Regions from separate parts of the Bacillus sp. C-3-6 genome, predicted to be linked through region 1. Evidence: riboswitches for the same ligand, from Rfam matches in the RefSeq annotation. Region 1 holds a riboswitch; each other region holds the start of a gene.
What was found. A riboswitch is a leader RNA that binds a small molecule or an ion and turns the genes downstream of it on or off. The one in region 1 is predicted to bind lysine.
Positions count from the first base shown of each region.

Region 1 (7,578 bases):
AATCTTTCTTTGAAAGCTGTATAATCGTGTGCATCTTCATAATACCCTCTTGCAGATTCTTTTCCTTTTGCATAGCGAATCACTCTTGGATTATGAAAATCATCAATGCTTGCGCGTGTTACTGGTAATCCTCGTTTTTTTATTTCTTCCGCTAATTCGTTTGCAAATGTTGTTTTTCCTGATGCTGTAATACCACTTACTCCAACTTTTGTTGGATAGGTTAAGTTTAGCTTTACAATATGATCTGCAATTTCTTTGATTCGTTGTTTTCGGTTCATGATATCTCCCTTTATAATTAGTTTGCATAATATAATTATAAGTAACAATCCATGTCACTATTTGACGGTAAATTGATATCCTTTGTCGAATCGTTGATATATTTTAAGTTATGATAGATATATTTGAAAAATTGTTGATATATTATTAGCTTACTTCCCCTTAAACCCCCGATATAAGGCCGTCCGTAACTCTTGCTTATACTCTTCAATTTCTGGCATTTCGAGTTCTTCTGCTAATCTGATAGCTAACTCAATATCATACGGTACTCGTACAAGTTGAATAGAAAAGCTCGCCGCTTCTTTTTCATTATATATTCCTTCAAATATTAAATAGGAAGCTTGCGTTATTTCAAGTGGGTTTCCTACGCTACCGGCGTTACATAACGTTTTCCCTCTGAAATTTTGAACGAACGCTTGGTGAACATCACCGTAACAAACGACATCTGGTTTTCTTTCCCCTTCTATATTTTCCGTCAAATCACTATTTTCGAACATACTAATACGTTCTTCTCTTAAAGCGTGTGGTTGAATTCTTTCATATAAACTTCTCGGTGAGGCGTGGAACATACGAATGAGTTTGCCACTCATAAAAAATTCGATTGAAAATGGTAAACTTCTTAAATAGTCGTTTTGTTCTTCTGATAATTGTTTTTGATGCCATTTTAATGCTTCAAATTCAGTCGGCTTTGTAATAAAATCATCCCAGTTTCCCATTACGACTACTTCACATTCTTTACGAATGATTTCAATTGCTTCACTGGAATGAGGTCCTTTTCCTACTAAATCTCCAAGACAAATAATGCGCTCGATTCCTCTTAATTTAATATCATTTAACACGGATTCTAATGCTTGAATATTACCGTGAATATCTGAAATTACTGCTATTTTATCCATATAAATTACTCCTTTATTTATTAAATTCACTTGATTGATACCATTTTGGAATATAAGATGAAAAATGATTATGATCTTCTAAAATTCCATTTAACCTTTCCTTCATATCATCTAATAAATATGGTGTGCTTCGGTTTGTCCATACGATATCAGCCGGGAATATCATTGCTGCATATAATGAGTACAGTTTCCAAAAATGTAGATCAGGTTCTCCTCCGCAATAACCGTGAACTTGTCCAACCGCAAATGGTTTGCTTATATTCGTTGTAAATAGTGCTACTTTATAAAAATCATGAATAGGATCACCAATATCGCATCTAGCAAAATCAATGACAGCCCGAAACTCATTTTGGTCAATCATTATATTAGCCGGATGAAAATCGTCATGTAAAAATACGATGGGACGATTTTTTAATAAATCTTTATGATTTCCTACAAAATCTATCACTGTATTTAAACGAAAAAAGTCTACTTCATATTCTTTCAACGCTTCTAAGTATCTCTCATATTTACTCCATATAGACATTTCCCATGAATTACTTTTATCTTCTTTTTCAACTAAATGAATCTTTTTTAGTACTTCTCCAGCCTTTTTTCCAGCCCTATACTGCTCTTCTGTAGACAACGTTCTTAATATATCTTCACCATCTAATCCATCAATCCATTCAAAAACTTGTACACATTTATTGAATTTAGTAAGACTAATAAAATGAATTAATTTTGGCATAGGAATATGTAAAGAATCTAGCTGCTGCATATATTCATATTCTTCCTGCTTCCGTTCAAAATATGATGAATCGCATACTTTAATAAAATACGAGGCCCCACTCTCTAATTCAATTTTATATTTCTCATCGAATGAAAAGCCTTTTGAAATAACAGTCGCTTTTAACATGCGAGGCCATTCTAGTATTCTCTCTATCTCTCTAAACATTTCTTCCACAACGTTCACCTCTATTAATATATGTACAAACTCCCTAACACTTCATGCTCTCGTTTATTTCCACCTTTAAACTCTACTGCAAATGGATATTCGCCATTCTTATTCAAATGTTCTAGTACTAGCCCTTCTCCAATCGGTTCACAAAACTGCACATGAATATTTCCAAACACTACACTTTGACTCTCAGCATTCCATTTTTCATTTTTCACAACTGAGCTTGTAGATAGTCCCATTACTTTTTTCCATTTCCGTACTGTTTCTCGAACGTTTTTTACTGCGTAATGAATCGTTTCAATTTGTTGCACTTTGTTTTTATGTTCAGTGATCGTCCCACTGTTACGTAAATCGTTTCTTCTTTCTTCGTCCGTTTCATTCCACTGTATAAAGAAAGGTAATTTCGGTCCGTTCTCTTCTTGCTTAACAAATAACATTTTCCATTCTAAAAGCCGGCCATCTTTTCTCATGCGTTTCCCTTCAAATGGCCCTATCGTATGTAAGCCGTACTTATTAAAGTTAACTGCTAGCTCCTCAATTGCATCTGTTCGGATCGCGATTTGTAGCATTCCTTCTCCATTTTGTAGTTTCACCACTGTTTCTTGTACTAATGGATTTTCTGCTTCTTTCGCTTTTTCTTCATGCTGAACTGCTAAAAATTCTATAGATGATAAATCAAAATAACTTAAACTATTCCAAGTACCCCAAGTAGTATGCTCTCCGCCTAGTGCGGTATGAAATCCAAGCTTCTGCATTTGTTTTGCCGCTTCCTCCGGTGTAGATTGCACTGCGTGAACGAGATGATCAAATGCTAACATATTCTTTCTCCCCTTTCTCTCCATCCTTTTATTGTATATTTTATTTTTCTTTCATTCAATTCAAAAACTTTAAAACCTAGTTGATTTATACGATTAATATGTATTATAATGAAACAAATTTAATTATTGCTGATTGGAAAAACCAAAGGCACTTTTCTCATACGGGAAAAGTGTCTTTTTCATTTATTATTACAGGAGGATTATTTATGCAGAAATTAATTGTCTTTGCTATTATTGGATTTTTCGCTCAATTGATCGATGGAGCACTCGGAATGGCGTATGGGGTAACGTCTACTTCACTATTATTAATGTTTGGTATTGCACCGGCTGTAGCTTCCGCATCGGTTCATTTAGCTGAAGTCGTTACAACTGCAGCTTCTGGCGCATCTCATATCAAATTTGGAAACGTTGATAAATATACAGTTTCCAGGCTTACATTACCTGGGGCAATCGGCGCATTTGTTGGGGCATGTTTTTTAAGTAACTTGCCTGGAGATGTAATCAAACCGTACATTTCCGTATTTTTATTTACTTTAGGGGTTTATATTTTATTACGATTCATCATTCAAAAACAAATTGTCACTTCAAATAAGCGTATGTCTGCAAAACAACTTGTACCGCTTGGTTTATTCGCTGGGTTCGTTGATTCAACTGGTGGCGGTGGTTGGGGGCCGATTACGACCCCCGTTCTTCTAGCAAGAGGAAATGAAGCTAGAAAAGTTATTGGATCTGTAGATACGAGTGAATTTCCTGTTTCACTTGCTGCAACAATTGGCTTCTTCATCTCACTTGGCTGGGAACAAGTAAGCTGGGTTTGGGTATTTTCTCTCATGCTCGGTGGTATCGTAGCGGCACCAATCGCGGCATGGCTAGTTCGCATCGTTCCTTCTCATTTACTTGGCGTATTAGTTGGTGGTCTTATTATCTTTACAAACATTCGTACACTGCTTACTACATTTAAAGTGGATCCAACTATTATTTCACTTTCTTACGTTGCAGTTGGTCTTGTCGTTATTATTTCTATTTTCATTGCTGTTCGTAATCATTCCAATCGTCCTAATACGTCAACGGCTGAGTATCCGAATGATCAGAAGCAAATGCTACCATAACTATAAGAAATACCGCCCAATTTAGAGCGGTATTTTTTATTTTTCTATTTTCCAATTAATCATCGTTTCTGTAGCATTTACTCTCTTCATATGTAACTTTTCTAAAACACGCATCGAACTATAATTATCTAGAAGTGTCTCTGCAATTATTGTTTCTACCTCACCTGTTTTGAAAGCCCAATCGATTAGTTCTTTTACAGCTTCTGTTGCATAGCCCTGATTCCAATATTTCTCAATGAATCCATAGCCAATTTCTACTGTTTGATCCTCGTTTGGTTTCCCTTTAAACCCAATATCACCTAAAATGCTATCATCTTCTTTTCGAAGAACATACCACGCCCCCCATGGCAATAAAGTTGCATCTTGTTTTACATTCTTTACATGCCCTACAATATGCGGGCCGCTATTGTATCCTTGCTCGTTAGCGACTTGAATCCTCTCTTCTGTACACGGCACTATATAGAGCCTTTCTGTTTCTAATTTCATTTTGATTTCCCCTTTTTGCTTAAACGTTACTCTAATTATAACAAATAATATGGCTTTATTATGAATGTCGAATTATATTTTTCTGAATTTTCTTTTAATTTAGAGGGTTTTTCAATATTTTTTGCGAAACATTTGTATAACAATTTTTTCTTTGCTTATTGCTACATAATAGTAGGTTCGGGTGGAGTTTTGCAAGCGTTTCCTATACAATAACCGATATTTTTTGACTTTTCCTAACAAAATATCTTGCAATATATTCAGAAAGTCATTACAATTGCCATATATTAAAAATCTTAGCAATATATAAATCCTCATCAATCCGATGAGGTAGAGGTTGCGACTTTTAATAGTAAAACGGACGAGACACAGAGAATGTCAGCTGACTCCGTTTGAAAGGAAAAGTTGCCGAAGTTTATATTTCTTCTCTGGAAATATGAGCTGGGGCTGTCTCCGAAAGGAACAGAACTGTCACGTTTACAAAATTACCGTGTAAACGTGGGGTGCTATCTTAACGGAAGGGTATGATGGGGTGGTTATTTGTGAAACGTTCCGCCAAATTCCTTTGGCGGTTTTTTGTATTTTTCTCCCCCGCTCCTTCCTAACCTACAAGAAAAGGAGTGTTGAACATGAATAGCGCAACAAATCAATCTACCTCTAAAACGCAAACTACACAAGGACAAGGTGAATTAAAACGCGGATTAAAATCTCGTCACCTTACGATGATTTCTCTCGGTGGTACAATTGGTACCGGACTATTTCTTGCCAGCGGTGGTGTCATCCATACAGCTGGACCTGGTGGCGCATTAATTGCATACGCCGCAATTGGAATTATGGTTTATTTTTTAATGACAAGCTTAGCTGAACTTGCAGCTTACATGCCTGTTACTGGATCTTTTAGCACGTATGCAACAAAATTTGTTGATCCATCACTTGGCTTTGCACTTGGATGGAACTATTGGTATAACTGGGCAATTACGATTGCTGCTGAACTTGCAGCCGTAACATTAATTATGAAATTTTGGTTCCCAGATACCCCTTCTCTTATTTGGAGCGGATTATGTTTAGCTATTATTTTCCTTTTAAACTATTTATCTGTTAAAGGGTTTGGTGAATCTGAATATTGGTTCGCACTTATTAAAGTAGTTACAATTATTATCTTTTTAATTGTTGGTTTCATGATGATTTTTGGAATTATGGGCGGTGAAACGGTTGGATTTAAAAACTTCACTGTTGCAGATGCACCATTTAACGGCGGTATCATGGCAATTATCGGTGTGTTTATGGCAGCTGGTTTCTCATTCCAAGGTACTGAACTATTAGGAGTAGCTGCTGGTGAAACGTCTGATCCAGAACGTAATATCCCAAAAGCAATTCGTTCAATCTTTTGGCGTATTCTTTTATTCTATATCCTTGCGATTCTCGTTATCGGTTTATTAATTCCTTATACAACTGAAAGCCTTGCTGCAAGTGATGTTACAGTAAGTCCGTTTACACTTATTTTTGAAAAAGCGGGCGTTGCCTTTGCTGCTTCTGTTATGAACGCTGTTATTTTAACTGCTGTACTATCTGCTGGTAACTCTGGTATGTATGCATCAACTCGTATGCTTTGGGATTTAGCACGCCAAGGAAAAGCACCAAAGTTTCTTGGTAAATTAGATAGCCGCGGTGTACCTGTTAACGCGTTAATCGTAACGTCAATTGTTGGTAGTATTGCTTTCATTGCTTCTTTATTCGGTGATGGTGTTGTATACATTTGGTTATTAAACGCATCCGGAATGTCTGGTTTTATCGCATGGGTTGGAATTGCAATTAGTCATTACCGTTTCCGTAAAGCATATATCGCACAAGGAAAAGATTTAAATGACTTACCATATAGAGCAAAATGGTTCCCATTCGGTCCAATCTTCGCATTTACACTTTGTATCATCGTAATTTTAGGACAAAACTACGGCGCATTTATGGGTGAAGCAATTGATTGGAACGGTGTACTCGTTTCTTACATCGGTTTACCACTCTTCTTAGTACTATGGTTAGGTTATAAATTTACGAAAAAAACAAAAGTGATTCCACTTGATAAATGTGAACTAAAATAAAGTGAAACGAGCAAACAAATTTGTTTGCTCGTTTTTTGTTGCAAACCTCTTTACTTCCCTATTGCTCCTGTTTTTGCAATAATAAAGGAAATATAAATAAAGGTTGGGATATAATGAACATTCGCATTACTGATGAAGCGAAAGCAGCTATACATAGATTAGAACGTGAAGATAAAAAAATCGTTCGCATTAGAGGAACAATGACGAACTCTTGTAGTATTTTCGTTGATGTCGATTTAATTTGGGATACATATAACGCAGATGATGTTGTATATGAAGATGCAGAGCTTATCGTACAAATGGATTCATTCACGAAAGACTACACTGGTGATACGGTGAAACTTGATTATAAGACGACAGGTTTTAGTGTTACGACTCCGAGTGAGACTTTGGTTTATGGATTGTCGATTAAAAAATAAAAATTGTTTTCATTTGACCACCGAGGTGAAAAAATGGGTAAATATGTTCCGTTAAAATTTTTATTTAATGAAGAATTAGCAGAAAAAATAGCTGATTCTATTTGTAAACACGATCCTTGTTTCTCTAAAAGCATCTTTGTAGATTCTGTAGCTTGTAAAGTTGAAAATTTAGAGTTAAAACAGCGTATTGAAGTAATTGCAGATGAATTACACAATGCTTTACAAAAAGATTTTAATGCCGCAATACATATATTACTGAAAACATTAGGACCAGAAAATACAACAGAAGTAGGCACATTTACAAATGGATATATGTACATGCCTGTTGCAAAATACGTTGAAAAATATGGGCTTAACGATTTTAAAATCTCGTTTAATGCAATGTATGAAATAACGAAAAGGAATACTGCTGAATATGCCATTCGGCCCTTTCTTGAAACATACCATGAAGATACACTAAACATATTACAACAGTGGATTCATGACGAAAACAGCCACATTAGGAGATTAGTTTCTGAAGGTACAAGACCAAGGCTTCCTTGGG
Region 1 covers NZ_CM137247.1:2,897,904-2,905,481, forward strand. The annotation lists gene ACW0JX_RS14940 (nucleoside/nucleotide kinase family protein) at 1-278, opposite strand, end outside; gene ACW0JX_RS14945 (metallophosphoesterase family protein) at 429-1,172, opposite strand; gene ACW0JX_RS14950 (aminoglycoside phosphotransferase family protein) at 1,186-2,115, opposite strand; gene ACW0JX_RS14955 (VOC family protein) at 2,130-2,927, opposite strand; gene ACW0JX_RS14960 (sulfite exporter TauE/SafE family protein) at 3,026-4,036, shown strand; gene ACW0JX_RS14965 (GNAT family N-acetyltransferase) at 4,073-4,522, opposite strand; lysine riboswitch at 4,843-5,036, shown strand; gene ACW0JX_RS14970 (amino acid permease) at 5,149-6,615, shown strand; gene ACW0JX_RS14975 (iron-sulfur cluster biosynthesis family protein) at 6,729-7,034, shown strand; gene ACW0JX_RS14980 (DNA alkylation repair protein) at 7,068-7,578, shown strand, end outside.

Region 2 (7,578 bases), 1.5 Mb from region 1:
TGAAAACACAAGAGCGTTTGCAAAAACGTGTGAAGGAAGGGCCATTTACAACAGAATGGATAGATCTATATTTAGAAGAAGCTGTGCGAAAAGGAATAAAAGAAGTGGGAATTGTTGATCATCTATATCGTTTTCATGAAGCGAAAGGATATTATGAAAAATATGTAGATATTAGTGATTCTAAGCTCGGTCGTATACAGAAAGAATGGTTAGATCAAGTAAGGGTAGTTTCACTGTATGATTTTACAAAGGCAATTGAAGAGGCGAAAGAACGATGGAGTAAAAGAGGTGTCACACTTAAACTTGGAATTGAAGCGGATTATTTTATTGGTTGTGAAGGAGAGTTAAAAGAATTATTAGCGCTAGGAGACTTTGATTATGTAATTGGCTCCGTTCATTTTCTAAATGGCTGGGGATTTGATAATCCAGATACGAAAGAATATTTTGAGGTGCATGACCTACGCGCATTATACGATACGTTTTTTAAAACAGTTGAGAGTGCGATTCGTACCGAGTTATTTGATATTATCGCTCATCTAGATAATATAAAGGTATTTAATTATCGATTGGATGAGAATGAACAGCTTTCTTATTATGAGGAAATTGCCTGTGCGTTAGTAGAAACGAATACGGCAACAGAAATAAATGCAGGATTGTACTATCGTTATCCTGTTCGTGAAATGTGCCCAAGTCCACTATATTTACAAGTATTAGCTAAGTATGGTGTTCCAATTACGATTTCTTCGGATGCCCATTATCCAAATGATTTAGGGAACTATGTACAAGAGAATGTACAAACATTACGAGCGCACGGTGTTACTCAGGTTGCAACATTTACGAAGCGAGCAAGAGTAATGAGGTCGCTTGAAGAAGAAGTAACAAATTCAAAATGAAACGCAATTTTTTGATGAAAACCACCCTTTTTGTTCAAAATAAGAAAGAATGAAAAGGAGGGTAAGAAATGGCGAAACAACAAAATAAACAAAATGTACAAGTTGCACAGCAACAAGCTTATACTTCTGAAACGAATTCTGCATCTCAATCGGTTATTGAGGAGCAAATTAGCGATACGGTTGCAGAAGGAACTATTGATGTGAAGCTCGGAAAAGAATCGCAGGAAAAAGCGTAAGAAGAGGGGAGAGTTGCATCTCCTCTTTTTTCATGGAAAAGTGTCGATTTTCAAAACTATAATCAAATTCCTTGGTTTTTATATGTGGATTTCTTACAATGAAATATAAGAGATATCTTATTTTCTATAGAAGAGGTGTTAGTAGTGGCAAAAATATTAGTAGCGGGAAAAATTCCGGAAATTGGATTAGAACTATTAAAAGATCATGATGTAGAAATGTACGATAAAGAGGAATTAATTTCTATAGATGAATTAACAGAGCGTGTAAAAGATAAAGATGCATTGTTAAGTTTACTTTCGACAAAGGTGCCAAAAGAAGTTATTGATGCAGCGTCTCATTTAAAGATTGTTGCAAACTATGGTGCTGGTTACGACAATATTGATTACACGTATGCGGGTGAAAAAGGAATTGCAGTTACGAATACACCGAAAGTATCAACGGAAGCGACTGCAGAATTAACATTTGCACTTCTTTTAGCAGCGGCGCGTAGAATTCCTGAAGGGGATACGTTATGTCGTACGACTGGATTTAACGGGTGGGCACCGTTATTTTTCTTAGGACGAGAAGTCCACGGTAAGACAATCGGAATTATTGGTCTTGGAGAAATCGGGAAGGCTGTTGCAAAACGTGCGAAAGCATTTGGAATGGATGTTTTATATACAGGGCCAAATCGTAAGTTTGAAGCTGAAAGTGAACTGGGAGCAACGTATGTGACGTTGGAAAAATTATTACAAACAGCAGATTTTATTACAATTAACTGTGCTTATAATCCGAAATTACATCATATGATTGATGAAGAGCAGTTTAAAATGATGAAGAAAACAGCGTATATTGTAAATGCTTCACGTGGACCAATTATGAATGAAGCAGCACTTGCTTATGCATTAAAAACGAATGAAATTGAAGGGGCAGCTCTTGATGTGTTTGAATTTGAACCGAAAATTACAGAAGAGCTAAAAGAGTTAAAGAATGTAGTACTTGCTCCACACGTAGGGAATGCAACGTTTGAAACTCGTGATGCGATGGCTGAAATGGCTGTCAGAAATATTTTAGCTGTATTAAACGGCGAAGAGCCAGTAACACCTGTAAATCAAAAGGTATTAGTCACAAAATAAAAAGAAACCTTCCGGACTCGGAAGGTTTTCTTATTTTTCTTTATTCGCTTTTTTAGACGGTCTTTGTCTAATGAATTGAGATAACATGTACAAAATATATAGTGGAATGGCAATGAATAAGAAAACAGAAAAATTGCCAAATCCTGTTTGATACATTGTAATAATGATTCCAACTAAAAATAGTGTAATAATGATGCTATATCGTGGAATTGGTACATCTTTTAAACTTGGGATACGAATGCGGCTCACCATTAAAAATGCGAACGTTACAAATACGGTAATAAGAACGATTTTTGGAATGGTATGTGAAAATAATGTTAAGAAAGCAACAAGCCCTCCCGCTGCTGTAATCGGTACTCCAGTGAAATATTTCATTGAAGTAGAAGATGGTGTTACATTAAATCGTGCTAAACGATATGCTCCGAAAAGAGGGAATAATCCCGCTATGTATAATCCGATGATTCCGTAGTTTGAGAAAGATGTGTAATACATTAAAACAGCAGGTGCTGCACCAAATGTTACGACATCTGCAAGCGAGTCGAGCTCTTTTCCCATTTGTGAATCAACACGTAATAAACGAGCAACACGACCATCAAGACTATCTAACATCATCCCGATAAGTACTAAAATAGCAGCTGATTTATAATATCCTAAAGATGCATAGCCGATTGATAAAAATCCGCTATATAAATTTCCGAGCGTAAATAAGTTTGGAATAGCTGCTCTATACAAAATCTGATCCCTTGCTTTCTGTAATAAATTCTTAATTAGTGTATGAAAGTTTACTTATTTTATCATACCATAAATTTATTCCTCATACGAAAGAAATTACCAATTTGTGAAAGATTTCATAGAAGGATGATTTAAAAATTAAGTGAAAATAAAAAGAGGAAGCAACTTGTATAAAGTTGCTTCCTTTACTATTCAAATTTCGTTGTCATCGTTCCAGTTTTATATTGATTATTAGGATCGAAACGTAATAAATCTCCATAAATTAATTTATCGGAGAGTTTTAATTCTGTTTTTGTTTTTTCAATATACGGCTGACATAGCGTCATATCAGCTTCTTCACCCGTACTTCTTTTGTAGCACATATTTTTTGTATAAACATACTCTTCAGAAACAAAGCTACCATCACGCATTACCATAAGCGGGTCTTTTTCTTTAATAAATAAGTCAGTTCCAAATTCAACGGATTTATTTGTTTTAATACCAAGTAAATGAAGGAGCGTTGGTTTAATATCAATTTGACCAGATACTTTAGAAACAACTTTGCCTTCTTGACCAGGCACATGAATAATAAGAGGAACTCGTTGTAATTGCATAGAATCGAATGGTGTAATAGTATCTTTTCCTAGGAACTGTGCCATAGCTGCGTTATGATTTTCGGAAATACCATAATGATCACCATAAATGACAATAACGGAATTATCATACAGTCCTTCTTCTTTTAATTGTTTAATAAATAATTTAAGAGCTTCATCTGTGTAACGAACAGTTGGGAAGTAGCGGTTTACAACACCACTTTCTGAGTTGAATTCATCAACATATTGGTCTTCCGGATTTAGAAGAAACGGAAAATGATTTGTTAATGTAATAAATTTTGTATAGAACGGTTGCGGTAAAGATTTTAACTTTGGAATAGATTGTTCAAAGAACTGTTTATCTTTTAATCCCCAACCGACAGACATTTGTTCCGTTCCTGCGTAATCATTTAAATTAAAGTAACGATCATATCCAAGCGCAGGATACATTACATCCCGATTCCAAAACGTTTTATCATTTGAATGGAAGACGGCAGAAGAATATCCGTATTTCTTTAATTGTTCTGGTGTCGCTGTGTATTCGTTTGTTGCATGAGTAAAGAATACAGAACCACGATCTAGCGGATAAAGTGAGTTTTCAACGATAAATTCAGCATCAGAAGTTTTGCCTTGTCCAGTTTGATGATAGAAGTTATCGAAATAGAAACTATCCTTAATAAATTCATTTAAAAATGGGGTAATTTCTTTTCCATTTATTTTTTTATTAATAACAAAGCTTTGTGTAGATTCCATTGAAATTAAAATTACATTTTTACCTTTTGCAGCTCCAAATAAGTTTTTATCAACTTGTTTGTCTTTTGAGTCTGTATAGTTTTTGATTTCAGAAAATCCATCCCCACTTGCAAATACACGCTCAGCTGAAGACTTGGATTGAAGTGTAATATCAAATAGATGATATGTGTATAAACCTAAATTCTTTACGACAGTTTGACGGTCAAATGAGCGCGAGAACATTTGTGGTTTATAAATAACTGATACAACAATTTGTAGTGCTAATAAAGCTGTTACACCGCTAAAGAAAGTTCGCTTCTCTGAGCGGGAAAGTGGTGTTTTGTCGCCAAATGATGGGAATTTACGCGAAATAAACATTAAAATAATTGCATCTGCAAATAAAAGTAATGTTTTGTACGTAAAGAGTTCTTTTATACTTGTCCCTAAATCAGCCATATTGTTTGTTTGGAATAAAACCGGGAAAGTAACGAAATCGTTATAGAACCCATAAAACATTGCGTTTCCAAATAAAATAAATGACAGTATAAAACTGATTCCAATTATAATTCGGTTTCGGTGCTTAGATGCAAGTAAAGCTAAGCCGAAAAATAAAAGTAACGCAGCTAGTGGATTAATAAAAAGCATGAATTCTTCAAAGAAATTATCAATTTTAATATCAAATGCTAGCTTGTACACAATATATGTTTTAATCCATAGTAAAACGACTGCAACGAGTGCAAATCGCAGTTTTGGAAACAGATGTTGTAGCATAATATACTCCTCTCCTAAAAAGCATGACAGTTCTTGTGAGTCAGTTTGCTTAACGACTCATTTTATATATACGAACAGTCCTTTGTTATTATGATTATTATACTATGAGTATCATTATACGAAAATAAAAGAGAGTTGTGGGCTTTTTTATAATAATCGAGTAGAAAAAGAGTGGTGGGAGACAATAAAACAGAATTTCTATGTATGATAATTATCGTACGCAGAAAGAATCGCGTGATAATACGGAGGTTATAATGCGAAAATTATTATATTTTATAGCATGTAGTAGTGTTATACTTTTTACCTCACCGAGTGTGTCAATAGCTCAATATGATGCACCTCTTATGGAAGATGCACTTTATTCTGTTTTATTTCCAAAAATAAATAAAGCAATTGAAAAACAATATGGAAGTTTGAAACCGTATCAATGTCCTAAAATTATTAGTTTAAAAAAAGTGTATAGCGGTACATATTTATTTCAAGCAAGTATTGAAGTGACAAAGTATGAACGTGTTGCTGGGAAAATTGCTCCCCCATTTGAGAAGGTAACGATTACATTTAATAACGAAGAAGGCGAATGGGAAGTGAAAAAGATTTCAGTAAAGCGCTTACCAAATGATGCAAAATTAAACTGTAAAAAAACAATATAAAAAATTGTTTGACAAATAAAATGGTCCTTTGGTATTGTTAATAGCAACAATTAGATGTTTGAAAATTAAATAGACTTACCTCATCTACTCTCAAAGGTAGAGGCCGCGATAGGAAAGAGTAAGCTATGGGAGATTTCATGGAATCTGTGATCATAGGCTGAAAGGGACTATTGCCGAAATATAAGAATAACCATCTTATTCATATATTGGGACTACATTGAATAAATGTAGTACTGTCATAAGATTTATTTTATGGAGAGCTATTTGGAGATGTTGATGCGGTTTCTTATTTTGAGGAGATAACAACTCGTTTATTTTTTCAATATATATTTTTCCTAATAAGAAACGCGTGTGAACATTGTTCCGCGCGTTTTTTGTCTATCTAAAAGCGTGCTGCAATGAATAGAAGATTGGGGTTATGAGTTTTAGAGGAAATAAGGGAGGAATTTAAATGTATTTACACGGCACAAGCCGAATTAATGGGCAAGGACACTTAGAAATTGGAGGGTGCGATACGACGCAGCTAGCAAAGCAATACGGAACACCACTTTATGTATACGATGAAGAGTCTATTCGAGGAAAATGCCGAGCATTTCATCGTGCTTTTAAAGAAAGTGGTTTCTCTTATCAAGTAGCATATGCAAGCAAGGCGTTCTTGTGCATGGAGATGTGCCGAGTAGCTCGTGAAGAGAATATGTCATTAGACGTTGTTTCTGGAGGAGAATTATATACTGCGCTCCAAGCAGGATTTCCAGCATCACGTATTCATTTTCATGGAAATAATAAAACAGAAGAAGAGATAGTGATGGCTCTTCAGGCGAATATCGGTTGTTTTGTCGTAGATAATTTCTTTGAATTAGAAGTTTTACACGATTTAGCGATGCAACATGGAAAGTTTGTGAACATATTAATTCGTGTAACGCCTGGAGTAGAGGCGCACACACATGAATATATTACAACAGGCCAAGATGATTCGAAATTTGGATTTGGCGTTTCAAACGGTCAAGCGATACAGGCAATTGGATTTGCTTTACAAAAATCCAATTATAATGTGCTAGGGATTCATTCACATATCGGATCGCAAATATTTGAAACAGCTGGCTTTGTTCGAGCGATTGAAGTTCTTCGCCAATTTTTAGAAGAAGTGAGAGAGCAAACAAACTATGTAGTAAAAGTGTTAAATGTAGGCGGGGGATTTGGAATACGCTACACAGAGTCGGATACACCGTTAACTCTTGAGACATATGTGCGAGCTGTAACAAGTGCAGTGAGAGAACAATTTACTGTATGTGAATATCCATTGCCAGAAATATGGATTGAACCAGGCCGTAGCATTGTAGGTGATGCTGGGACAACAATTTATACAGTTGGGTCTGTGAAAGATATTCCTGGTATTCGGAAATATGTATCAGTCGATGGTGGAATGACAGATAATTTAAGACCTGCTTTATATAGTGCGCGTTATGAAGCAATGTTAGCGAATCGAGGGAATGATGAGAATGAGGAACTCGTTTCGATTGCGGGGAAATGTTGTGAGAGCGGAGATATGTTGATTTGGGATATTCATTTACCGAAAGTCGCTTCTGCTGATTTACTAGCAGTTTCCTGTACAGGAGCCTACGGGTACTCGATGGCGAATAATTACAATCGGATTCGAAGACCAGCCGTTGTCTTTGCAAAAGGCGGAACATCGCAAGTAGTTGTGGAACGCGAAACATATGAAAATATTATTGGGAACGATCGCATACGTATTAAAGAGCTTGTTTAAATAGAAAAAGGAGTTGTTCGGATGGGCAATTCCTTTTTTGTAAAATAAAATAATTAAAATATATCGGAAAACTAGGATTGAAAAAAATCAGAATTGTGATAAAATACA
Region 2 covers NZ_CM137247.1:1,391,312-1,398,889, forward strand. The annotation lists gene ACW0JX_RS07210 (histidinol phosphate phosphatase domain-containing protein) at 1-893, shown strand, start outside; gene ACW0JX_RS07215 (DUF4025 domain-containing protein) at 962-1,129, shown strand; gene ACW0JX_RS07220 (NAD(P)-dependent oxidoreductase) at 1,274-2,245, shown strand; gene pssA (CDP-diacylglycerol--serine O-phosphatidyltransferase) at 2,276-2,977, opposite strand; gene ACW0JX_RS07230 (LTA synthase family protein) at 3,166-5,052, opposite strand; gene ACW0JX_RS07235 (DUF3888 domain-containing protein) at 5,307-5,702, shown strand; lysine riboswitch at 5,792-5,973, shown strand; gene lysA (diaminopimelate decarboxylase) at 6,154-7,470, shown strand.
Region 2: another riboswitch for lysine. It lies ahead of lysA (diaminopimelate decarboxylase); the one in region 1 lies ahead of ACW0JX_RS14970 (amino acid permease).

Region 3 (7,578 bases), 1.2 Mb from region 1:
CTTTTTATGTAATAATTTGTTAAAGGAGGGGACGTTATGAGCATAGGAGAGCAGCTAAAAAAACTACGAGAATCAAAGGGGTTTTCGCAAGAGGATGTTGCTAAAAAGATTGGTGTGACGAGGCAAGCAGTGTACAAATGGGAAAATGATAAAAGTTATCCTGATATTGATAATCTAATTTTACTAAGCGAAATGTACAATGTTACGCTTGATGAGTTAATAAAAGGGAAACAGAATATTAAAGAAAAAATACATATTGATGAAGAAGATGAGGATTTTGAGAAAGAGAATGATTTTGGCTTTTATATTGGGTTTGGATTGCTAATTATGAGTGCATTCATTGATTATGAAGGAATACAAGTATTTGTATTAGGAGTTGCACTATTCATGATGGTTTTTTATTCGAATGTGAAGAAAGTTATTTTGAATGAATATAGATCGTTTTTTCAAGAGAAAGAGTGAAAAGATATATGTGATAAAAAGTGAGAAGAGTTAGTTATATTTCCTAGGAAAGGGTATAACGAATATTTTCATTGTATTATAATGATTTTAGGATATCGGTAATATGAAAGCTATTTGGGTAGATCCTTGAAATCTATATGTAAAATGATAATAAAGTTATTTAATTTTAAAAGCTCAAACAAGCATAACCCCGTTCTAAAGCTAGGACGGGGTTCAAAATATAATAATAAAATCGCTTAAGAGTCTACGTTTTATTCAATGATAGTGCCTTTTTATAAAACGTCACTTGCTTATTTATTACCGAGTTCTTCCGCTAAACCGATTAAAATTCCTTCGACTCCACGAATGTAGCAGAGACGATACGAGTTCTCGTACTGAACTACTTCGCTAACGAGCTCTGCACCATGCTTAGTGAGTCTGGATACCATTTCGTCAATATCTTGAACGGTGAACATGACGCGTAGATAACCGAGGGCGTTTACAGGAGCTTTTCGGTGATCTGCTATAGTAGGAGGGGTGAGAAATCGCGAAAGTTCAATTCGGCTGTGGCCATCTGGAGTGACCATCATAGCAATCTCTACGCACTGAGAACCGAGTCCAGTTACGCGACCAGCCCATTCACCTTCGACATTGGCTCGACCTTCGAGATTCAAGCCAATCTCCTCAAAGAAAGAGATTGCGTCATCAAGGGATTCTACAACGATGCTGACATTGTCCATTCGTAGTAATTTGTTTTTTGCCATAGTCTTATCTCCTTATGTATAAAAATTTATTATTTAATCATCCTCATAATTATACTACTAAGTAGTTACAAATTCCTTTCAGTCAAAAACACCTTGTCATAGTATAGGAAAATGTGACAAGGTGTTTTTTTATATGTCATATAGCATCTTGTTAACGAACAGCTTTTATTTAATAGGAAGGAAGTAGATTAATATGATTTTTTTATAAGTGTTACTGAGCATATCAAATTAGCTCATTTGTACTAAAGGCCCAATTTTCGCCATAAATGATTGATGTAGCGCCTCAACCCCTGTTACTAAATGAAGGCGGTCAATAACGACAGACACTTTAATTTCTGATGTACTTACCATTTTAATATGAATATCTTCTTCTTTTAAAGTAGTAAACATATTTGCAGCGACACCAGGGTTAGATACCATGCCAGATCCTACGATTGATACTTTTGCTAAGTGATTTTCATGTTCTACAGATTCGTAGTGGAGAGTTTCTTGATTTTGTTCCAAAACTTTTAAAGTTTCTCTTAAATCATTCGAGTGAATGGAGAAAGAGAGATGTACAGTTCCTTCATTTGTAATACTTTGAATGATGATATCTACATTAATGTGTGCTGCTGCTAATGTAGAGAAAACTGTTGAAAGCGAGCCTTGTTCTAGTCCTTTAATTGTGACACGTGTAATGTTATCCTCAAATGCAATACCTTTAACGATTGATTGTTGTTCCATGTTACATTCTCCTTTTACAATTGTTCCGTTTTCTTGTTCCATACTTGAGCGAACTTCTAAAACTACGTTATGATTTTTAGCAAACTCAACAGCGCGCGGGTGTAATACGCCAGCACCGAGATTAGCAAGCTCTAACATTTCGTCATAAGAAATTTCGTCTAATTTGTAAGCGTCTTTTACAACTCGTGGGTCCGTTGTATATACGCCTGTCACATCCGTATAAATATCACATTTTTTTGCTTTAAGTGCAGCGGCTAGTGCGACAGCAGTCGTATCAGAGCCACCACGGCCAAGCGTTGTAATTTCATTTTCTACACTTATACCTTGGAAACCAGCTACGATAACAATTGTGCCTTCAGCAAGATAAGATTGAATACGATCTGTATGAATGTCAGTAATCCGTGCACTACTATGTACAGATTCTGTCGTAAGACCAGCTTGCCACCCTGTTAATGAAATTGCACGATAGCCTTTTGCTTGCAGTGCCATTGTTAATAATGAAATAGTTACTTGTTCTCCTGTAGATAGAAGCATATCCATTTCACGTTTACTTGGATTTTCTGTAATAACGTTAGCGAGTGCGACAAGTTCATCCGTGCTTTTTCCCATTGCTGAAACGACAGAGACAACGCTATGACCTCGTTCATATTCTTCAATAATTAAATTTGCTACATGTTGAATGCGCTCGACGCTTCCGACAGAAGTGCCACCAAATTTTTGAACAGTTGTTTCCATTACAAATTCCTTCTTTCGTCTATTTTTAAGAATAGATTAGGAAATATATAAATCCCAATACTCCTGTAGTTACCAGAAAGACAAACAAAAAACACCATCTCAAATAAGTGAGGATGGTGCTGTTACAGGAAAAGGGAAACAGAAAACGGAGCTAATAAAAAAACCGCCAAAAAAGGAATATCATAAAAAATGATATCTCTTTTTTGTAGATAGCTCTTCATACGTACACGTCTGTACATATGACAGTTCTGTTTCTATTCGAAAACAGCCCCAATTGATAAATGCAGAGAAACTTATCAATTTCGGCAATACTTCCTTTCATCTAAGTTCATAGACATCTCTGTGTCTCCATTAGAATACTCATAAGTATCGCAACCTCTATCTCACGTTTTAGGCGAGAGTGTTTGATTTATGAAGTTGTTGGTAACATTTGTTTTATAATAATTTAAATTTTTCGGGGAATCAAGTGTTTTGTATATATTTTAAAAATTCTTTCTTTTTCTGAGGGAGTTTGTGAAAAATGTAGCAAAATAAATTCATTGCATGTACATTAAACTTATAGTGCATAGGAGGTGGGAGAATGAAAAGGAAACAGCCTATTTATGTTGCGACAAAAATGAACACGACGATGGGAAAATTATGGGAATATACGCAAGAACCAGATATACATACAGAGTGGGATGCTCGCTTTACTGAAATTTCGTATTTAGAGAAAAAAGAAGGAGAACCACAGAAGTTTTTGTATAAAACAAAGATTGGATTTGGGCTTGAAATAGCTGGAGAAGGGGAATCAATAGGTGAAATAAGAAAAGAAACTGGTGAAAGAATTTCTTCTTTAAAATTTTGGACGGATAATACATTATCTCTTATTAAAATAGGACGTGGTTATTGGAAGTATACGCCGAATAAAGAATACATCCATTTTGAGACACAATATGATTATGATACAAGATTTGGTCGTATAGGAAATGTGATAGATTCCTATATTTTTCGTCCGTTATTAGGTTGGGCGACTGCTTGGAGTTTTGATGCCTTAAAATTATGGTTAGAAAAGGGGCTTCATCCTAGGTTACTAATTAGAAGAACAATGACGTATTGGCTCGTATGTTTTTTATTTGCTTTTGTATGGATATATCAAGGGATAGTGCCAAAACTACTTTTTACTCATTTAGAAGAAGTAAAGATGCTTTCTGTATTAATCGGTTCAAATGAAAATAGTGTATATATACTTAAAATAATTGGGGTGTTAGAAATAATTTTCGGTGTTGTATGGCTGTTGCCAATAACAAAACGAAAATTATTTATACTGCATATTATTGTATTACTAGTTTTAACATTAGCGGCAGGATTTACGAATATTGCAAGCTTTACAGGGCCGTTTAATCCGATTACATTAAATGTTCTTCTAATGGGGTTATCAATTGTCGGTTATATAAATAGTTTCGATTTACCAAGAGCGAAAAATTGCAATAGGGCGAGAAAGGGATAAGTGTATGGCTAATATATATGAACGATTATTAGGGGATACCTATAAAAATCTTCATCCTGAATTGCAGAAGCGTTATGCGATTACAGAAGAGAATAGTTTTACAGGTGAAGGAAAGATGGATGAAATTTACGGTGGCTCTTTTTTCGTGAAATTTATATTAAAAATTGCATCGAAGTTTCGAATGTTTTTCTCGGAACGAGGAGAGGAAATCCCATTTACGATACAAAACATAGCTGAGCGAGATGAATATGGACAAGAATTAGTAAGGTGGAACCGTACTTTTTATTTTCATAATAAGAAAAGATATTTTAACGCAGTTATGCAATTGGATGGAAACGAAAATGAAATTGTAGATTATTTTGGCGAACCACATTTACTCGTTTCTACACTGCATTTTCATATCGATGAGTTAGGGGCAATGCATATTTCTTCAAAGAAACAATGGTTTTATATGTTTGGAAGAAAAATGCCGTTACCAAAATTTTTGTATGGTGAAGCAAAAATTGTTGAAAGTTATGATGCAACACTACAGTGTTTTCGAATTCATGTACAAGTACGAAACCCGTTAATTGGCTCGCTTTTTTCATATAAGGGAACATTTGTGGAAAGGAAATAAACGATATGAAAAATATAATATTTGGGCTTGCTTGTTATGTTGTTTTTCTAATATATGAGTGGTCGAATATAAATCCTGTTGAAGCAATTATATTATTATCTGTTTTATTATTTATACCAATGTCACTTTGTATTAGTGATAAAAGAAAAAGAGATGGATCGTATTTATTATTTTATAAATTCGTATCGTTTTTATATCCAATCGCAGCAATTTGTGCAATGCTAGCTTTCGTCACAAATCACTATTTATTTGCGCTAGTTTGGTTTGTATATACAGGAATTGTTGCGTTATTTGGTGTAAGTAGATTGCTAGAAAGAGGATGGAAGCCGTTAGAGGAGACCGTCATAGATAGTGCGTTTATTTATTTGTTTTTAGGTGGTTTTTGGTTTTTTGCTTCAGTAGCAAAACTTTCAATTATGCATTTTAGCTCTGACATTGTTTTACTCACAGCTGCACATTTTCATTATTCGGCGTTTCTATTGCCATTATCAGCTGGTTTAATAGGGAGAAAAAGAGAAAAGAGAAGTAAAGTGTATGATGCTATTATGTTTATCATCATGATTTCACCTATGACAGTTGCAATAGGAATTACATACTCAAGAATATTTGAATTTTTTGCAGTGTTCCTATATTTATGTGCGATTTATGGGTATGGATTTTACGTTTGGAGAGCAAAATTTAATGCTATCAGTGCAAAGATTCTTCTAATCGTTTCGTCTAGTACACTCATGGTTACAATTATGTTCTCACTTATATATTCATACGGGAATTTGAAGCATGTCTTGACGATTACCATTGCTCAAATGGTTTGGATTCACGGTGTTGTCAACGGAATTGGAGTAGCGTTACCGGCATTTGTCGGCTGGGTGATCGAAAAGAGTGTTCCGAATTATAAATACTATGGGAAACCAATGAGTAAGTTAAGAGGAAATATGGCAATTGGTGAGGCTTATTTATATAGCAGCAATTTAGTAGACAGTAAGGAATACAACGGTTTAGTTGATAAAGTAAATGACTTTCATAGTGAGGCATTTGATGTGAAGAAGGTTCCTTTAAGTATTATTCATTTTTATGAAAATACAGCAGAGTATGAATTGCAATCGAATATTAAATGGGCTCGTTGGTTCCGTCCGTTCGCACTTTGCTATGAGAAAATGAGTAAGCGTGTAGAACAAATACATTTAGGGATGGGCGGCAATTGGGAAACGATGCATGGCTCTATCATTAGTGTCATAGATGAGAAAGATGGAAGAGAGAATGTAAGGGCTTGGCTAAGAAAAAATGAAGCAGGTAAATCTATTTTTGTAGCTCTTTATTCAAAGCATACAAATAAGAATGAGACATATATGAATATCGCCTTACCTTTACCTTATTCGAATATGACTGGTATTTTGAAACTATATAATGATAGTCATGATTTAATTATTACTAGTAAGTTAAGAGAAAATGGTCAGGGAGATGAGGGGATTTATTTACATACTCGGTTCTTGACAATCCGTTTACCGTTAGCAGAGACTATCATCATTACAGAGGATAAGGATAAAATGTTAACAGCTCATCATAGCATGTGGCTATTTGGACTTGAATTTTTACATATTCATTATAAGATTGAAAAAATTGCACAGAAGTAAGAAAGGCTTGGATGGGTTTCCAAGCTTTTTTATGTATGGGTAATTGTCATAGAAATTTGTTTATTTAGCTCATTATCCCAAACACGTTGAATTTCAAAAGTGCCTGTTTCAAAAAATAATGGGAATCTATCTTTAAACCAAGTTTGCATAGGTAGCTTTAGTGCTGTATCGATTGGTATCCATAATAATTCACCCTCAGGAGGATTCAAAAGAAGTTCACCTTCAAATGAGTCTGTCCAATAGTTAAATACCATATATCGAACATTACCTTTCGGATTGACATATTCATCTAATCCTTTAAAAGTTAAATTGGAAACAAGTAATCCAGTTTCTTCTTTTACTTCTCTTATAGCGGCTTGAACGATACTTTCGGGGAAATCTACTTTGCCGCCAGGAGCGATGTAGCCAGGGAAACCTCGATGGCTGGGGCGTTTTATGAGTAAAATTTCATTGTTACGTTGGATCATACACATTGTATAGATCTGATGTTCGATGTTATGTGAATTTGGAGGCATAATGATGTATTCTCCTTTATATTTTTTTGATAATTTTACCATAACATAATTGTTTCTTATATAATTAGAAATGGAATGTTATAAATTTTCAGTTATATATTATAAATTCTATAGTCATTCGAAAAGAGGGGAGAGACATGCAAGGAGAAATACAAAAGGAGAAAAGTTTGGGTTATGTTGGTAAATTATTATTACCGGTTAAAGTATCACCACACTTTAAATTTTTATGGATTGGACAATTACTCTCGGTCTTAGGTAGTTCGATAACTATGGTCATACTCCCAGTTGTTGTGTATTCATTAACTGGTTCAACAGTTGTAATGGGGATGACGATGGCAATGTACATGCTACCTAATATTCTTGCCTTACCGTTTGCGGGTTTAGTTGTAGACCGAATTGATCGGGTTAAATTAATGTTATTTACGGATATAATCCGCTGTATATTAATGCTATTACTTGCATCGCTTATATTTATGGATTTATTAACAATTACAATTTTATATATTCTCGTTGCCTTATACGGACTTATGGAAGGGATATTCCAACCAGCATATGCTGCTGTAAGAGCGAAAGTATTTGTTCCTGAAATTCGTAATGCAGCTAACGCACTCACTCAAATGAGTAATCAAGGTATACGATTAATTGGACCAGCACTTGGTGGGTT
Region 3 covers NZ_CM137247.1:1,720,037-1,727,614, forward strand. The annotation lists gene ACW0JX_RS08935 (helix-turn-helix domain-containing protein) at 37-462, shown strand; gene ACW0JX_RS08940 (VOC family protein) at 753-1,205, opposite strand; gene ACW0JX_RS08945 (aspartate kinase) at 1,434-2,663, opposite strand; lysine riboswitch at 2,866-3,052, opposite strand; gene ACW0JX_RS08950 (DoxX-like family protein) at 3,244-4,152, shown strand; gene ACW0JX_RS08955 (DUF4166 domain-containing protein) at 4,157-4,768, shown strand; gene ACW0JX_RS08960 (YndJ family protein) at 4,774-6,399, shown strand; gene ACW0JX_RS08965 (NUDIX domain-containing protein) at 6,429-6,914, opposite strand; gene ACW0JX_RS08970 (MFS transporter) at 7,052-7,578, shown strand, end outside.
Region 3: another riboswitch for lysine. It lies ahead of ACW0JX_RS08945 (aspartate kinase); the one in region 1 lies ahead of ACW0JX_RS14970 (amino acid permease).